One region of the Williamsia sp. Y712 genome, then DNA from elsewhere that is predicted to be linked to it. Evidence: riboswitches for the same ligand, from Rfam matches in the RefSeq annotation. Region 1 holds a riboswitch; the other holds the start of a gene.

Evidence for each region. Region 1 has a riboswitch for S-adenosylmethionine ahead of AC1D75_RS06685 (aminotransferase class V-fold PLP-dependent enzyme). Riboswitches for the same ligand answer to the same signal wherever they lie in the genome.
Region 2: another riboswitch for S-adenosylmethionine. It lies ahead of AC1D75_RS20030 (aminotransferase class V-fold PLP-dependent enzyme); the one in region 1 lies ahead of AC1D75_RS06685 (aminotransferase class V-fold PLP-dependent enzyme).

Annotation. Positions count from the first base shown of each region.
Region 1 covers NZ_JCAIUN010000001.1:1,420,605-1,425,812, reverse strand. The annotation lists gene AC1D75_RS06700 (MarR family winged helix-turn-helix transcriptional regulator) at 1-396, opposite strand, end outside; gene alc (allantoicase) at 534-1,559, shown strand; gene AC1D75_RS06690 (hypothetical protein) at 1,607-2,110, opposite strand; gene AC1D75_RS06685 (aminotransferase class V-fold PLP-dependent enzyme) at 2,107-2,910, opposite strand; SAM riboswitch class IV at 2,941-3,056, opposite strand; gene AC1D75_RS06680 (DedA family protein) at 3,124-3,723, opposite strand; gene AC1D75_RS06675 (O-succinylhomoserine sulfhydrylase) at 3,808-5,016, opposite strand; gene AC1D75_RS06670 (rhodanese-like domain-containing protein) at 5,054-5,208, opposite strand, start outside.
Region 2 covers NZ_JCAIUN010000003.1:162,247-167,454, forward strand. The annotation lists gene AC1D75_RS20015 (LLM class flavin-dependent oxidoreductase) at 1-172, opposite strand, end outside; gene AC1D75_RS20020 (glutathione S-transferase C-terminal domain-containing protein) at 181-1,083, opposite strand; gene solA (N-methyl-L-tryptophan oxidase) at 1,086-2,216, opposite strand; SAM riboswitch class IV at 2,463-2,580, opposite strand; SAM riboswitch class IV at 2,772-2,884, shown strand; gene AC1D75_RS20030 (aminotransferase class V-fold PLP-dependent enzyme) at 2,973-4,172, shown strand; gene AC1D75_RS20035 (PP2C family protein-serine/threonine phosphatase) at 4,169-5,208, opposite strand, start outside.

The DNA.
Region 1 (5,208 bases):
GTCACCGTCATCCCAATCGGCCAGCATCGTCTCGAGTTCCTCGGCCCGCCGGGTTCGGAAATCGGCGACCCGCTGCGCACCGGTTTCGGTGACCACCAGGATGGTGGCCCGGCCGTCACGCGGATCGGCCTCGCGCCGCACATAACCGAGTTTGACCAGCTGGGCGACGTGACGACTGATGGTCGACGGGTCACTGAACAGTGCCTCGGCCAATTCACCTGAGCGTGCCGGCGCCCGATTCAGCCGAAACAGACAGTGGTAGGCCGCAGATTCGACAGCGTCGTCCGCGGTACGCCATCGCGTTGCCGCCAAACGGTCACGAACCCGCAGGTGCCTCGCCAGGACCTCCATGAGATCCGCAATCTGATCGTCTCGCGACGGTGTCTCCTCCGACATGATCCTTCTCAAAGTTCAACGAGTTTCGACATGCAACTAGTTGTTGCGTGAGAGTATGGCCCTCGCCGCGGAGCTTACGCAAGAACCCACCGCCGACGAGTCGCACCCGATCCACCGTGCCACTAGCCTGGGGAGTCGTGACTCCATCCCCGCCGAACTCGCGCCCCCATTTCACCTCGATGCCAGACTTGGCTCTACGCGCTCTCGGCGGCGCGGTCCTCTGGACCAATGACGACCTCTTCGCCGAGGCCGAGAACCTCATCAAGACGCCCGCCGCCGAATATCAACCGGCGACGTTCGGACACAAGGGTCAGGTCTATGACGGCTGGGAGACCCGGCGACGACGTGAAGCAGGCGTTGACCAGGCCATCGTGCGCCTGGGCGTACCCGGCATCATCTACGGCGTCGTGGTCGACACGTCCTGGTTCGTCGGCAACTACCCGCCGTACATTTCGGTGGAAGCTGCTGCGGTCGAAGGTATTCCGACCACCCAGGAGCTGCTGGAAAACACGAAGTGGCAGACGATCGTCGATCGCGTGGAGGTCAACGGCGATACCCAGAATCCGTTCCGGGTGGACTCCAAGGACCGCTTCACCCACGTGCGGCTCACCATCCATCCCGACGGTGGCGTGGCGCGATTCCGCGTGCACGGTCGCGGCGTCCCGGATCCGAAGTTCTTGTCCTACGGACACTTTGACCTGGCCGCACTCGAGAACGGCGGCATGATCACCGCCTGTTCCAACATGTTCTATGGCTCCCCGAACAATCTCCTGATGCCCGGCCGGGCCCGCACGATGGGCGAAGGCTGGGAGACCTCGCGTCGACGGGACGACGGAAACGACTGGGTCCAGGTCAAATTGGCCGGTGAATCGACGATCGGACTCGCCGAACTCGACACCAGCTACTTCCTGGGAAATGCGCCGGGGTCGGCGACGATTCGTGGCCGAGACGGCGAAAACGGTGAGTGGTTCGACGTTTTGGGCCGATCGCCCCTGCAACCCGACACCCGTCACCGGTTCCTCATCGACGTCGATCGACCGATGACCGAGGCCCGCCTCGACATCTTCCCCGACGGCGGCATGGCAAGACTGCGGTTGTACGGCTCGCTGACCGAGGATGCTCGCGCACGGATCGTCGACCGCTGGGAAAACGGCGAGAGCTGATCGACCGTTCCCCTCACCACGCCTGACGGCAGGCGTGGTGGGCGGGATCAGGCTGCCGCAGCCCGCTCGAGCAGTCCGGGCAGCACCTGATCGGCGATGAGTTGCGCCGAGCCGGGCCGATCTCCTGTTCGTCCCTGGTCGAGGGGCCGCAGGATGACCGCATCGGCGACCTCGGCGGCGTAGACGTCGACAATCAGCGTCACGAGTCCGTTGGCGGTGCCGACATAGCGCACGGTGTCGCCGAATCGCGACTCCCCGAGCCGGAGGAGCTCGGCCCGAGCGGTGGCCGCATCTTCGGCGATCACCACGTCGATCTCCAACGCCACCAGCAGATCCGCGGGATCCTCGCCGAGGTCCTGCCATCCGGCGCGCAACGCAGCCCGCTCCTTGATGCCGCCCCGCAGGTCCGGCTGGCGGATCCGACGGACCGCCGAACTCCGCGCATCGGCCGGACGGCGCCCGCTCCAGGCGATCGGGTGGTCGTCACCGTCGATGGCAACCAGCAGTTCGGGACGCGTCCGTGGGGTGGCGGCGCGACTGGTTTCGGTCATGACTTCTCCTGCTCGAAAACATTCTCGGTGATTGAGTTCAGTTGCCGGGCAAGCTCATCGATGCTGGTGCCGGCACCCCAGCGGATGACTATGGGGTCGGGGTGGCCCGCAACGGTCAGCGAGGCGATTCCCACCCGGTCCCGGGCATCGGGCCACAACTGGAGCCGGCGGATACCTGGAATCCGAGCCACCTCGGCGTCGAGCCACTGCGACAATGCCTGCTCATGGCGACCGACCCACTCGTATCCGAGGTCGGCGAACGCGCTGGCCGGGGAATGACCGGGACTGATGGCGTCGGCACAGTCGGCGAGCCAGTCGCCGCGACCGACAACCACAGCCGGGCCCGCTACGGACCGGCCGGACAACACCAGGTAGTCGATTCCATGGCTGGTGAGGTTGACGGCCCGCCGGGTGACGAGCTCGCTACCGTCGATGAGCAGTCGCGCGCCGCGTCGATGCGCGATCGCGGCGAGTGGGGGCAGTGGCAGAACTTCGCCGGTGGCCTCGGCGATTGCGGGGACGATCAGGAGTGCGGCAGGCCGACGTTCGAGTTCACTATCCACCGCGGCAAGGGTGGTCCTCAGATCGACCTGCGCAGGCATCACACGGTGAGCACCGTCGGTGGTGGTGGCCGCGAGGTCGGCGTCCAGATCGAGTGTCAGGACGTCGCCGGGTGCTACACCGGCGACCAGTGCGACGGCCTCGGCGAGATCGGACGCGAACAGAACTCGATCGGTCGGGCGTGCCTTCACTAACCGGGCGATTTCTTCCCTGACATCACTGGTGGAGGAGCTTGTCACCCGCATCCCTTCGGATCAGGACTCCGCCGGAGTCCGCGCTTGCCGCCGTCCGAACAGACACCGGCCAGGTTGTCACCCGGAGCACCCCGCCGCGAATGGAGGGTTGCCGGCCAGCAAGCCGGGGCTTGACGCTGACACTCATCACCGATAACCACATTGCAGCGCATTTGATTTCCGTGTCAAATGTCGAACCTCTTTAACCCGGCGTGAATGTTATTCCGCGCTGGCAGAGGACTTTTGTGACCTACTCCGGTGTCGCCACCAGCGAAAGCCGAAGTAGGTGAGCATGAGCGCTCCGGCACCAACTGCCAGATAGAACATCAGCGTCGCCCCGACCGTCTCGCCCACCGCATATCCGACGATGCACACCGCGGTCACCCAGACGACCCCGCCGAACACGTTCGCGAGCAAGTATTGGCGCGTGGGCATCTTGCTCATCCCGGCCACAAACGGGGTGACCGTGCGGACATATCCAATCCAGCGCGCGCCGATCACGGTGGCGACCCCGCCGTGGCGGATGAGTTCCTCGGCCTTTTGCCAGCGTTCTTGCCCCACCCACCCACCGAAGCGGGTTTCGGTGATGCGGCCGCCCGATCTGCGGCCGATGGAATAGCCCGTCCAGTCACCGAGTACCGCCGCAACGCACGCACCGACTATCAGCCACACGATGTTGGTCTCGCCGACGGCGGCAGCCACGCCACCGGCGAGCAGGATCGTCTCACCAGGCATGATCAGGCCCAGGAGCGCGGCCGCCTCGCAGTAGATGACGATGAAGACCACGAGGTACACCGCCCACGGCGGCGTTGACTGCACGATCGAGATGACCCAATCCGCCAGGGAGTGAAAGATGCCACCCTCCTTCTCCGATGACGACCTCGGTGGAGTCGTGCGACTCCCCTACAGGGCCCTGTCCAGATCCTTCAACAAATCATCCACACCTTCTAATCCGACCGACAGCCTGACCAGCGAATCGGACAACCCGATCGCGGCCCGGCCCTCGGGTCCCATCGCGCGGTGGGTGGTGGTGGCCGGGTGCGTGATCAACGACTTCGAGTCCCCGAGATTGTTCGAGATGTCGACGATCTGCAGACCGTCGAGCAACTCGAACGCCCGCGCCTTTCCGGATGCCGCGCCCGTGTCGGCGAGTTCGAACGTCACCACGGTGCCACCACCCGACATCTGCTTTTTCGCCAGATCATGCTGCGGATGTGATTGCAGGAACGGATATCTCACCCGCGCCACCCGCGGATCGGCTTCCAGGAATTCGGCGATTCGCAGTGCCGCGGCAGTCGAATGGTCGACCCGCAACCGCATCGTCTCGAGTCCCTTGAGCAACGTCCAGGCGTTGAAGGGGCTCAGCGCCGGACCGGTGTGCCGCATCAGGGTCTGCACCGGACCGTCGATGTACTCCTTGCTCCCGAGCACGGCCCCACCCATCACCCGGCCCTGGCCGTCGATGTGTTTGGTGCCCGAATACACGATCACGTCGGCACCGAGCTCGAGGCCACTCTGCAGGAGTGGGGTCGCAAAGACGTTGTCCAGCACAACCTGTGCACCGGCGGCGTGGGCGAGTTCGCAGACACGCTCCACGTCGACCAGGGTCTGCATCGGGTTCGACGGGGTCTCGAAGAACACCGCGTCGGTCGGCTTCGACAGTGCCTGTTCCCACTGTTCGATGTCTTCGCCGTCGACAAAGACGGTTTCGATGCCCCAGCGGGGAAGGATCTCGTTGCACACGACAAAGCACGAACCGAACAGGCTGCGCGCCGCCACCAGCCGGTCCCCCGCCTTGAGCAGCGCACCGAGCGCCACAAAGACCGCCGCCATGCCACTGGCCGTGGCGAAACACGCCTCGGCACCCTCGAGCTGACGGAGCCGCTCCTGGAACATGGCCACGGTCGGGTTGCCGTAGCGGGAGTAGACGAATCGCTGGTCTTCACCGGTGAAAGCCCGCTCGGCCGCAGCTGCGGACGAATAGACGTACCCCGAGGTCAGGTACATGGCCTCGGAGGTCTCGTCGAAACCGGACCGCATGAGGCCTCCGCGCACAGCGAGGGTCTCGGGCGAAAGTCCCTCGGGCAGCTTGGCGTTCAACTCGTCCTCCATCGTGCGCAATATGTTGTCTTGAATCTTCTCGCCGGGGTCACGATTGTCGCCACGGGAGGCCGGTTGCCTTCCATCCGGCCGCACCGCGATGTCCGTCCGGATCGGTCGCACCCTCGAAACCGTCGAGGATGTTGTACGCCTTGGCCACCCCGTCGGCGGTCGCGGCCTCGGCTGCACCGATCGAACGCTGCC
Region 2 (5,208 bases), on a different contig from region 1:
ACGAACCGATGACCCCCGGATTCGTGTGGTGTTCGGCAAACCAGTAGCGGGCGTATCCGAATTGTTCGGCGCGCTGGACCAGGTCGATGGCGTTGCGTATTGCGGTGGTGTTGTCCGACCCGCTGGAACGGGGCAGAAGGTCGAGAACCGACAGGGGGATGGGCGGGGCCATGGGAACTCCTAGTGAGCTGCTGCGGACGACGTGATCGGCGACTGCCATTCACCGGCTACGGCGTCCGAACCCCCGAACGACGCGAAATCGGTGGTGGCGCGAAATGCGTCCAATGAGTACAGGTCTCGGGCATAGCGCCACAGATTCGGGAAGTCGGCAAGACGCCGGGTACCGGCCCTGGCCGCCGCAGCATCGTGCCGAACAAGCGTCACCCAGAGCCGGACGTCGGCCAGAGTCACGTTGTCGCCCAAGAGGTATCGACTCCCCGCGAGGCGGCTGTCGAGTTCTGAATATGCCTGATACACAGTGGTCGCGGCTTCCTGCGCGGCCGAACCGGTTCCGGTCGCCACGTGTGCGGTGCTGTTGACCGTAGCTCGCAACCAGGCTTCCAACTCGTCGATCTGCGGGCGCAGGTCCTCTGGGTAGAGGTCGAACTCGCCGGTGACCTGACGGCGATACTGCGTCGCGAGATCGGCGTCGAGCGTGTCGAACGTGTTGCTCACCACCTGCTTCGTCTCGCGATCCCACAGGGTGGGGACCGACACGTGGCCATCGAAGCCAGGTTCGGTGGCGTCGTAGGCATCGCGTAACAGGGTGAAGCCGTTCACCGGGTCGGGGCCGTGGGTTTCGCGGAATGCCCACCCGCGGGCATCGCGGGCACCGTCGACGTAGCTGACACTGATCGCATCGGTGAGGCGGGCCAGCTCGATGACCAGCGTGACCCGCTGAGCCCACGGGCAGAACCAGCCGGAATAGACGTGATAGCGATCAGAGACAGCCGGGTACGGCGTGGATCCGTCGCCGCTGATACGTCCGGCGAATCGATACACCGGTCGGGTGTCGTCCGGTTCGCGAGTGATCGTGTACTCGCCGTAAGTCTCGGTATCGGCTGGGCTGGCGAAGTTCGACATGGCTAGACAACCTTTTCTGCGGAGTGGGAACGGAATGAGAACAACTCGGGGGCATCTTTGTCGGCGGTGAGGTCGGCGAGGAGGCGGCCGATGGCGGGCACGAACTTGAAGCCGTGTCCGGAGAATCCGGCGGCGACCGCAACCGGACCGCGGCGGTCGATGACGAAGTTGGAGTCGGGCGTGGTCGCGTACGTGCAGCTGATCGGGGTCAGTTCGTCGGCATCGACGCCGGGCACCCAATGACGGACGTACTCCTGCAGGGCCTTGAGCTGCCGTGGTTCCGCCGTGAAATCGCGGTGGTCGGGGTCGACGACGGGTCCGGTTCCATGGAAGCCGACCTTGATGCCTTCGGCACCCGAAGACAAGCCGTACACACCACCGAATTCGGGCGCGTTCGGTCCGTCCGGGTCATGCAAGATCCCGAAGCTGGGCCATTCGGCGTCCTGGTCACGCGGTACGAAGTGTGCGGGTTGCTCTTGGGTGACGGTGATCTGTGGCAGCGCTGCGATGCCCGACAACAGCTTCGTCGCCCAGGCGCCTGCCGCCACCACCACACGTCGGGCCACGTACTCCTGGTCATCGGTGCGCACGGTGACCGAGTTCTCGTCTGTGACGTCGATCGAGATCACCTGCGATTCGTGTCGAACCTCTGCACCGAGAGCTGCTGCGCCGCGTTGTAGTGCGCTGACAGCGTTGTCTGCATGTAGTCGCCCGCTGTTGGGGTAGTACAACGCGCGGCCGTCGAATCTGATTCCGGGCCAGCGCTGCGAGGCCTCGTCGGGCTCGAGCCAATGATGGACGAGTCCGAGGTCGGCGAGGGTATCTGCGATCTGGGACAGGTACGGAGTCCATCCCTGATCGACGCCGCCGGTGACGGTGAGCAGTTGCGTCCCGGACTCGGCTTCGAGGTCGGCCCAGAGTCCTTCCGCTTCCCTCGCGAGCGCGACGTAGGTGCGCTCGGCGTAGGAGGTGCGGAAGATGCGGGAGGCGCCATGTGAGGCGCCGTTGGTGTGGCCGGGGGTGAATCGTTCGAGCAGCACGGTCTCGACACCCCGGCGCGCCAGTTGCCAGGCGGCGGCCGAACCTATCGCGCCACCACCGACAACCACGGTGTCGACCTTGACGGAACTCATATCGTGACCTCGATTCTGTTGTGTTCGGTGAGCCCCTCGATTGTTGGTATCGACGCCAACAGGGGCCCTGGTGTCCTCGCTTCGAGGATTGGTGAAAAACACTTCCGCAGTGCCGGTTTCGACGACCTGAAACATCTGAAACTGCTGCACATGCAATGGGCCCGGCAGATGCTCAGGATTCGACCGCGTGGTGCGTTGAACAAGGTCATCAAGCTCCCGGGAATCTCTTCGGGCTCGCTTGCGTGAAACCCGCGCTTGTCCCATGCCGGTGAAGGCTGGGACCGTGTCTTTCATCCAGGGCACCCCGCCGCGGTGGAGGGTTGCCGACCAGCAAGCTGGAACTTGGCGCTGATACTCGTTGACACAGGGCAGTTGTTGTCCACCAGGCGAATCCGGGCACCGTATGTGCGTGTCCGGGCCAGGGGATTTCAACTGTTGGACAGAACCATACGCACGCTGCTGCCCAAATCCGATGGATGCGCGGAGTTTCGATCGCCGAGAAGTTAAAGCACATGGGTATGGACGACGCCGAAGAAGTCTGTTAGCGTCGTCGTCGGTCACGAGTACCAGCGCATAGCCCCGGCTTGCTGGTCAGCAACCCTCCATCGCGGCGGGGTGCTCCGGGTGAAGACCTGGCCTGTTCGAACCCGAACAGGCAAGCGCGGACCTCCCACCGTCCGAGTTCCGAACTGCTCCATCGGCAGGTTCGAAACTTGGTGCGTGCGGGATCCCTGACACCGGAAGCTGGTGTGAGATATGAGCACTGCAACACTGAACCGAAACCTGAATGCTCTTGCAGCGATAGAGGGTTCGGACACCCAGGCCCCACTGAGGGATGGCTCGACCACGCGGTACGTCAACTTCGACTACGCGGCGAGTGCGCCGGCATTGTGCAGCGTGGTCGATGCGATAACGCGACTACTACCGACCTACTCGAGTGTGCACCGGGGCGCGGGCTACGCATCGCAGGTGACGACGCGGGCGTACGAGACCGCCCGAGCGCAGGTCGCTGACTTTGTCGGTGCCGGCGAGCAGCACTGCCTGATCTTCACGCGGAACACCACCGATTCGCTGAACCTCCTGGCTCGCTGCGTGCCGGGAAAAGTCGTCGTCCTCGATCTGGAACATCATTCAAATCTGTTGCCGTGGAGTGATGTTCACGTCGTCCGTGCTGCGAATACGCTGGCCGCGACGATCGTCCGTGTGGAGACCGCACTCAAAGAGACCGGTGCGGTGTTGCTGGCGGTCACCGGTGCGTCGAACGTCACCGGTGAGATCTTGCCGGTCAGTGAACTGGCAGATCTTGCGCACCGCAACGGTGCTCGGATCGCTGTCGACGGCGCGCAGTTGGTTCCGCACCGCAGGGTGGACATCACTGCCTGCGGCATCGACTACCTGGCATTCTCGGGACACAAGACCTACGCGCCCTTCGGGGCCGGAGTGCTTGTTGGACTGAGGGATTGGCTTGATGCCGCCGACCCGTATCTCGCCGGTGGTGGTGCGGTGCTCAACGTCACCGAGCAGGACGTGAAGTGGGCGCCCGCGCCCGCCCGTCATGAAGGTGGTTCGCCCAACGTCTTGGGTGCGGCTGCGCTCGCGGCGGCCTGCGTCGAAATCGAATCCCTTGGGGAGGCCGTTGTTTCCCATGAAACATCACTGACCGACCGGTTGCGCGATGGTCTGGCCGAGATCCCGGGCGTGCATGCCCTGAAGATCTTCACCGACAGCACCGATGCCGTTGGTGTGGTCAGCTTTGTCGTCGACGGGCATCGGGCCGCCGAGGTGGCAGCCCATCTGTCGGCCGAACACGGCATCGGGGTGCGCGACGGACGATTCTGCGCCCATCCGCTTCTGGACCGTCTGGGCCACGGCTCAGGGGCTGTGCGCGCCAGCCTCGGCCTCGGTTCGAGCTCCGAGGACGTCGACCTGCTCCTCGCCGCCCTCCGCACGCTCTAAACCCCGGGGTGGGGGACGCTCAGTGCCATGAGCGCGGTGTCGTCTTCGAGGCCGGCACCGAAACCGTCGAGCAACTCTCGCAAGTCCTCGATGATCTGGCCTGCGGACGTCGGGGTGTGTGCCGCCGCGAACTCGAGCAGCGCACCGTTGTCGTCGTACCGCTCGGGACCCGGCCCGATCCGCGCCTCGGTGAGCCCGTCGGTGTAGAGCACGAGGGTGTCGCCGGCGTCGAGGTGAATCCGGGTAGAGACAAATCTGGGAGCGCGCAGGATGCCGACGAGTTGGCCGCCCTCGGTACTCACGTACTGCGCTCGGCCTGCGGCGGTGAGCAACAGCGCGGGCGGATGGCCCCCGCTCGCGAGGTGTACGTCGAATCCGTTGTCGGCGCGGGTGAGGACGCCGAAGATCACTGTGCAGAAACGAGGTTCGTCGCCGTGATAGTTCGAATGCAGCACGGCATCGAGGTTGTGCAACACCGCAATCGGATCGTCGTCGTACACCGCTGCAGCGCGCAGCGTGTAACGGGTCAGCGACGTCACCGCCGCTGCGGTGGCCCCTTTTCCGCACACGTCGCCGAGGAAGAACCCCCACTTGTGCTCTGACAGGGCGAACAGGTCGTAGAAGTCGCCGCCGACATCGTTGATCGATGCAGCGTTGTAGTGGGCTGCTGCCTCCATGCCGTCGGGAGGTCGCAACGACGGTGGAAGCAGTGAGCGCTGAAGGGTCGAGGCGAGCAGTTGTACGCGCGCACGTTCTTCTTCGGCATGGCGCCGTGCGGCGAGCAACTGTTTCTCGTACGCGCGTCGATCACGTGCGTCCTGCACGGTGATGCGGATGAGCACGGCGGTGCCATCGGTACCGATCTTGACGTTCGCGGTGACGAATACGGGCAGTCGTCGGCCGTCGGCCGCGACGAGGTCGACGGTGATTCCGCTCAGCACCCCTACCAGCTGCAGTAGCGGTGCGAAGTGGGTTTCGTAGTGTATGCGCCCGCCTGCGGTGAGCAGATCGCTGAAAGGCCTGTCCAGCAATGACG